DNA from 2 places in the Cupriavidus sp. SHE genome. Region 2 is predicted to be linked to the other one. Evidence: predicted binding sites of a transcription regulator. Region 2 holds the regulator's gene; the other holds the start of a gene.

Region 1 (3,379 bases), on a different contig from region 2:
AGGCACGTGGCGAGACGATCCGCACGGATGGCTTCGAGCAGATTCACATGCCGAAGAACACCGCGGCTGGTTTCTACATGGGTGCATTCAGCCTGGTGCTGGGCTTCGCGCTGACGTGGCACATCTGGTGGCTTGCCGCCGTGGGCCTGATCGGCATGGTCGTGGCGTTCATCCGCCGCGCCAACGATGACCACATCGATTACTACGTGCCGGCCTCCGAGGTCGAGCAGATCGAAACGCGCTACCAGCAGCGCATTGCTGCCCAGGGCTGATAACCATGTCGACAGAAGTTCTTGACCGCTTCGGGGCGAAAGCCCCCGCGCATGCGCACTCGCACGACGAGGCGCACGACCACGCGCATCACGACACCAGCGAGAACACCGTCTTCGGTTTCTGGCTGTACCTGATGAGCGACTGCATCTTGTTCGCGTGCCTGTTCGCCGCCTTCGCCGTCCTGCGCGGCGAAGTGGCGGGTGGCCCGTCGGGCAAGGAGATCTTCGAGCTCAACTACGTGCTCGTGGAAACCGCCATCCTGCTGTTCTCGTCGATCACCTACGGCTTTGCCATGGTGTCGATGCAGAACCATCAGAAGGGCCGCGTGATGTTCTGGCTGGGCGTGACGTTCCTGCTGGGCGCCGCGTTCATGGGCATGGAAATCAACGAGTTCGCGCACCTGATTCACGAGGGTGCCGGCCCGAGCCGCAGCGCGTTCCTGTCGTCGTTCTTCACGCTCGTGGGTACCCACGGTCTGCACGTTGCCAGCGGCATGCTGTGGATGCTCGTGCTGATGTGGCAACTGTCGAAGAAGGGCCTGACCCCGGTCGTGGCCAAGCGCCTGAACTGCCTCAGCCTGTTCTGGCACTTCCTGGACGTGGTCTGGATCGGTGTGTTCACCGTGGTCTACCTGATGGGAGCAATGTAAATGGCACAGCAACACGCTTCGACCGCCGCTCACGGCGCGTCGCATGGCCACAGCAGCGTCAAGTCGTATGTGATTGGCTTCGTGCTGGCGGTGATCCTGACCGTGATTCCGTTCAAGATCGTCATGGACGGCACGATGGAACGCGGTACCATGCTGTGGATCATCCTGGGCATGGCGGCCGTTCAGATCGTCGTGCACCTGAAGTACTTCCTGCATCTGGATGGTTCGAACGGTCAGCGCTGGAACGTGATGGCGCTGCTGTTCACGGTACTGATCCTGTTCATTGTGCTGGCCGGTTCGCTCTGGATCATGCACAACATGAACGCCAACATGATGCCGTGGATGAAGTAACGGTTCATACGGTCGTTTGAAAAACGGGGCCTTCGGGCCCCGTTTTTTATTGGCCACGGTGCGCAACGCACCGGCATCGGCCACGGCTGCACCGGTTCACGCCGGTCCGCACCCGAACGGCGCTGCACATTCGCGGTGCGCCTGCGGATTTCCCTCCGGCCCCACCGGCGGCACCAGCGTGGTGCGGCACGGTCCCCCTCCCGTCGATTTGTCACGTAATGGTGACCCGGTCACGCGTGTTTCCCTTGGCACGCTAGTTGCAGATGTGCTCTCCGGGGTGCGTAGTCCCTAATCACATACGACAAACTGGGAGCTGCAATGAAACGACGTGACATGCTGAAGCTGTCGGCGGTGGCCGCCGCGGCGATGATCGGTACCAGCCCGCTGATGGCGCAGACCAAGGAGCCGATCAAGGTCGGCATCCTGCATTCGCTATCGGGCACGATGGCCATCTCCGAAACGTCGCTCAAGGACGTGGCGCTGATGACGATCGACGAGATCAACAAGAGCGGCGGCGTGCTGGGCCGCAAGCTCGAGCCCGTGGTGGTGGACCCCGCTTCCAACTGGCCACTCTTCGCGGAGAAGGCGCGTCAGCTCATCACCAAGGACAAGGTGGCGGTCACGTTCGGATGCTGGACGTCGGTATCGCGCAAGTCGGTGCTCCCGGTCTATGAGGAAACCAACGCGCTGCTGTTCTACCCGGTGCAGTACGAAGGTGAGGAGATGTCGAAGAACGTGTTCTACACGGGCGCGGCACCCAACCAGCAGGCGATCCCGGCAGTGGAATACCTGATGAGCAAGGAGGGCGGCGGCGCGAAGCGCTTCTTCCTGCTGGGTACCGACTACGTCTATCCGCGCACTACCAACAAGATCCTGCGTGCGTTCCTGAAGAGCAAGGGCGTGGAAGACAAGGACATCGAAGAGGTCTACACCCCGTTCGGTCATAGCGACTACCAGACCATCGTCGCCAACATCAAGAAGTTCTCGCAGGGTGGCAAGACCGCCGTGATCTCCACGATCAATGGCGACTCGAACGTGCCGTTCTACAAGGAACTCGGCAACGCCGGCCTGAAGGCCAAGGACGTGCCGGTGGTGGCCTTCTCGGTGGGCGAGGAAGAACTGCGCGGCATCGACACCAAGCCGCTGGTGGGCCATCTGGCTGCATGGAACTACTTCATGTCGGTCAAGAACCCCGAGAACGAAGCGTTCAAGAAGCAGTGGGCCGCGTGGGTCAAGGCCAACAACCTGCCGGGCGGCGACAAGCGCGTGACCAACGACCCGATGGAAGCTACCTACGTGGGCATCCATATGTGGGCGCAGGCCGTGAAGAAGGCAGGCAGCACCGATCCGGACAAGGTGCGTGCCGCGATGTACGGCCAGACCTTCAAGGCGCCCGATGGCTTCACGCTGACGATGGGTGACAACCACCATCTCTACAAGCCCGTGATGATTGGCGAGGTCAAGGGCGACGGCCAGTTCTCGGTGGTGTGGAAGACGCCGAAGCCGGTCCGCGCGCAACCGTGGAGCCCGTTCATCGCCGGCAATGAAGGCAAGGCGGACAAGGTGGCGGGCAACTGACGGTCTGTTGCTCCCACTCCCGTGCTCGGGAGTGGGAGCAAACCACAGGTGAACGCCAACAACCCCAAGATGCGATCCATCGCGCGAACCAGGCTCCTGAATGCACCGACCCAATATCCGTACATGGCTGCGTGTCATGCTCGCCGCGCTGCTGCTGGCCGCGGCACCGTTGTGGGCCGCCACGCCGCTGACGCAGGCCGACCTCAAGCCATTGGCCGAGGATGACTACGATGCCAAGACCGCAGCGCTGAACAAGCTCACTCAGGCGCCGGCGGAGCAGGCCGGCCCGATCCTGAAGGCCTTGCAGGATGACGCGCTGCAGTACGCGCCCTCCGTCGGCATGGTGCGCCAGGATGGCGACAAGACCGTCGACGCGGTCACCGGCAAGCCGGTCACCGTGAAGGCGGACGAGCTCGAATCGCTGACGCTGAATAACAGCCTGCGCGCCATCGTCGATAGTGCCGCGAGCAGCCTGGAGCTGCAGTCACCGGACATCGCGGTGCGCACGCAGGCCATCAGTACGCTGTT
Region 2 (3,379 bases):
TGCTTGAGTCCCTTGATGCGGCCATGCGGAATGGCGACGCCGGCGCCAAGACCGGTAGACCCGAGCGATTCGCGCGCGAACAGGTTGTCGGTCACGGTGGCCCGGGCTACGCCATGGTTGTTCTCGAACAGGAGCCCGGCTTGCTCGAAGACCCGCTTCTTGCTGGTGACGGTGACGTCGAGATTAATGTTGCCGGGTGGCAGCAATTTGGCCAAACGATTCATGGGCGATGCACGAGGAGTCAGAAAGGCGAGCCGACGCACATGAGTCGTCCCGCTGCGTTGGGCAATTCAGGCTATTGAGCGCAAAAGGACGCCCGCATTGGAGCGTCCGGCCATTATAGAGCAGGGCCACTGCGCACTTGTGCGCTGCGGCGCCGGCGCCGCGAGTGGTGCCGCGAGCTTGCCGGTCGGATTGCCCACCCAGAAAACTGCGCCCGCTATCGCGTGATCTTTCGCCACGCGGAATGCCGGGCCGGTTGTCCGGGGCCGTCCTGTCTGTAGTTGTTGTATGGCGCAGCATACACCGAGCGGCGTCAGTTGCGAACACCCTCGGCTGACCAAATGTTGCAGGGCTGGTACTTGGGTAACGGGTGCGCCAGCGGCGCGTCCGCCTCGCGCCCATCAAAAAAGCCGCGCAGATGCGCGGCTTTGCTCTTCCTATCTATCCTCTAAGGGGCGACCTGGTGTCGCCGCCAACTTATTGTTGTTGTAGTTGTTCGGCAGCCATCTGGTACTTGACCGCTTCCCGGTCATGCCCTTGCACGCGGTCCTTGTAGCGGATCACCTGGCGGTCGAGCTTGTCGACCAGGCAGTCGATTGCAGCATAAAGGTCTTCATGATGCGCTTCGACGAAGATGTCCTTGCCCTTGAGGTGCAGGTTGATTTCCGCGTACTGACGCTTGTCCTTTTCCTTATGGTTGTCTACGGATAGCAGCACGCTTACGCCAATGACCTGATCGAAATGTCTGACAATTCGCTCCAGTTTCGTTTCCACATACTCACGCAGCGGCGGCGTGATGTCGAGGTGGTGTCCACTGATCTTGAAGTTCATAGCGCTTCTCCTTCTGAAAGAGCCGCACCAGGCAGGCGGTTGCGGCTCGGCTACAAAGTCTTGCGGAGATTGACTGCGGGGATCTTCAGCGCTTCGCGGTACTTGGCCACCGTGCGGCGTGCGACCACAAAGCCCTGTTCGCCCAGCAACTCGGCGATGCGGCTGTCGGAAAGGGGATTCCTGGGTTCTTCGGCTCCTATCAGTTGCTTGATCAGCGCGCGGATCGCCGTGGATGAGGCCGCGCCGCCAGTCTCCGTGGAGACGTGGCTACCAAAGAAGTACTTCAACTCGAAAGTACCCATCGGCGTGGCCATGTATTTATTCGTAGTCACCCGGGAAATGGTCGACTCGTGTAGACCCAGTGTATCGGCAATCTCCCGCAAAACCAAGGGGCGCATCGCGATTTCCCCGTGCGAGAAAAAGTTCCTTTGACGTTCCACAATTGCCTGCGCAACACGCAGGATCGTGTCGAAACGCTGCTGAATGTTCTTGATGAGCCACCGCGCCTCCTGGAGCTTCTGCTGCAGCCCGGCCGCACCCGCTTCCCCTTTTGCACCGCGCAAAATCTGCGCGTACATGTCGTTGATGCGCAGACGCGGCATCACGTCGGGATTGAGCTGCGCGATCCAGCTACTGCCACTCTTGCGCACGAACACATCCGGTACCACGAAGTCCGCTTCCGGACGGCTGTAGGCATGTCCGGGATACGGTGCAAGCGAGCGGATCAGATCGTGCGCGGCCTTAAGTGCAATTTCGTCAACCTGCAGGGCTTTCTTGAGCCGCGTGTAGTCACGCACGGCCAATAATTCCAGGTGGTGGTTGACGATCGATAATGCAAGGTCCCGCTGCGGATGTTGCAGACGGCGCAGTTGCAGGGTGAGGCATTCCGCCGCGTTGCGCGCACCCACGCCAGGCGGGTCGAAGCTCTGCAGCAGGGTCAGTATCGCCTGCACTTCATCGACTTCGAATTCGAGTTCCTTGGGCAGTTCCGAACAGATCTCGTCGAGCGTTGCGCCCAGGTAGCCGTCGTCGTCGAGCGACTCGATCAGGAAGATGGCCAGGCCCTTGTCACGCGTGGAGATCTTCAGCGGCGTGAGCTGTTCCATCAGGTATTCGCGCAGCGTGGGTTCCGCTTCGCGAAGCTGCATCGGCGACTTCTCGTCATCGTCGCCCTGAGGGCGGCGAGCGAAATCGTCCAGGCTCCAGTCGCTGCCGTAATCGTCACTCGCGCTGTCGCCGTAGCTGTCGTCTTCGCCATTGGCGCCGTTCGTGCGATCGTCGCCGTTACCTTGCGGTTCGGAAGATGCTGGCGCCGGGGCGCTTTGCAAGTTGACCGACCCGTCCGCGGCCACGCGCAGCGGGCTTTCGATCCAGTCGTTCTCGCGTTCGAGCAGCGGGTTCTCGGTCAGCGCCTGCTCGACTTCCTGTTGCAGCTCCAGTGTGGATAACTGCAGCAGCCGGATGGACTGCTGCAGTTGAGGAGTCAGAGCCAGATGCTGGGAAAGTCGAAGCTGAAGCGATGGTTTCATGCGACCTATTCTATGCGCATCTTCCCGTTGTTGGAACGGAAATTGCTATCACCTATCGCTGGCACTTCGTGATCGCCAACGGCAAGTTGACGAATGCTGCAAAGCGGCGTCGCGGCCGCTTGATCACATGCGGAAGTTCTCGCCCAGATAGACGCGTCGCACGGACTCGTTGGCGATGATTTCCTCGGGCTGTCCCTCGGCCAGCACGGTGCCTTCGCTGATGATGTATGCGTGGTCGCAGATGCCCAGCGTTTCGCGCACGTTGTGGTCGGTAATCAGCACGCCGATGTTGCGTGCCTTCAGGAAGCTGACGATGCGCTGGATCTCGCCCACGGCGATCGGGTCCACGCCCGCGAATGGTTCGTCGAGCAGGATGAAGCGCGGCGCCGACGCCAGCGCGCGCGCGATTTCCACGCGGCGGCGCTCGCCGCCCGACAGCGATAGCGCCGGGTTGTTGCGCAGGTGGGCGATCTGCAGGTCATCGAGCAGCGAGTCGAGCCGGCGATCGATTTCCTGCTTGGGCAGTGGCTTGCCGTTGACCACTTGTAGTTCCAGCACCGCGCGGATGTTCTCCTCCACGTTGAGCTTGCGGAAGACCGAGGCTTCCTGCGGGAGGTAAGACAGTCCCATGCGCGCGCGCTCGTGGATGGCCAGGCCGCTGATGTGCTGGCCATCGAGCACGATATCGCCTTCGTCCAGCGCGACCAGTCCGACGATCATGTAGAACGACGTGGTCTTGCCCGCGCCGTTCGGGCCGAGCAGGCCGACGACCTCGCCGCTCTTGACGTCGAGCGAGA

Evidence for each region. The regulator sigma-54, encoded in region 2, starts transcription at its own class of promoters, with help from an activator protein. The targets are predictions, from matches to a motif close to TGGCANGNAANCTGCTTT.
Region 1: urtA (urea ABC transporter substrate-binding protein) is a predicted target of sigma-54. The motif match lies at 1,520-1,537, and genes of this name have one in related genera.

Annotation. Positions count from the first base shown of each region.
Region 1 covers NZ_JWMB01000021.1:251,440-254,818, reverse strand. The annotation lists gene cyoB (cytochrome o ubiquinol oxidase subunit I) at 1-272, shown strand, start outside; gene cyoC (cytochrome o ubiquinol oxidase subunit III) at 278-922, shown strand; gene cyoD (cytochrome o ubiquinol oxidase subunit IV) at 923-1,273, shown strand; gene urtA (urea ABC transporter substrate-binding protein) at 1,592-2,851, shown strand; gene urtB (urea ABC transporter permease subunit UrtB) at 2,952-3,379, shown strand, end outside.
Region 2 covers NZ_JWMB01000039.1:94,335-97,713, forward strand. The annotation lists gene ptsN (PTS IIA-like nitrogen regulatory protein PtsN) at 1-224, opposite strand, end outside; gene hpf (ribosome hibernation-promoting factor, HPF/YfiA family) at 700-1,053, opposite strand; gene RN01_RS19720 (RNA polymerase factor sigma-54) at 1,104-2,582, opposite strand; gene lptB (LPS export ABC transporter ATP-binding protein) at 2,706-3,379, opposite strand, start outside.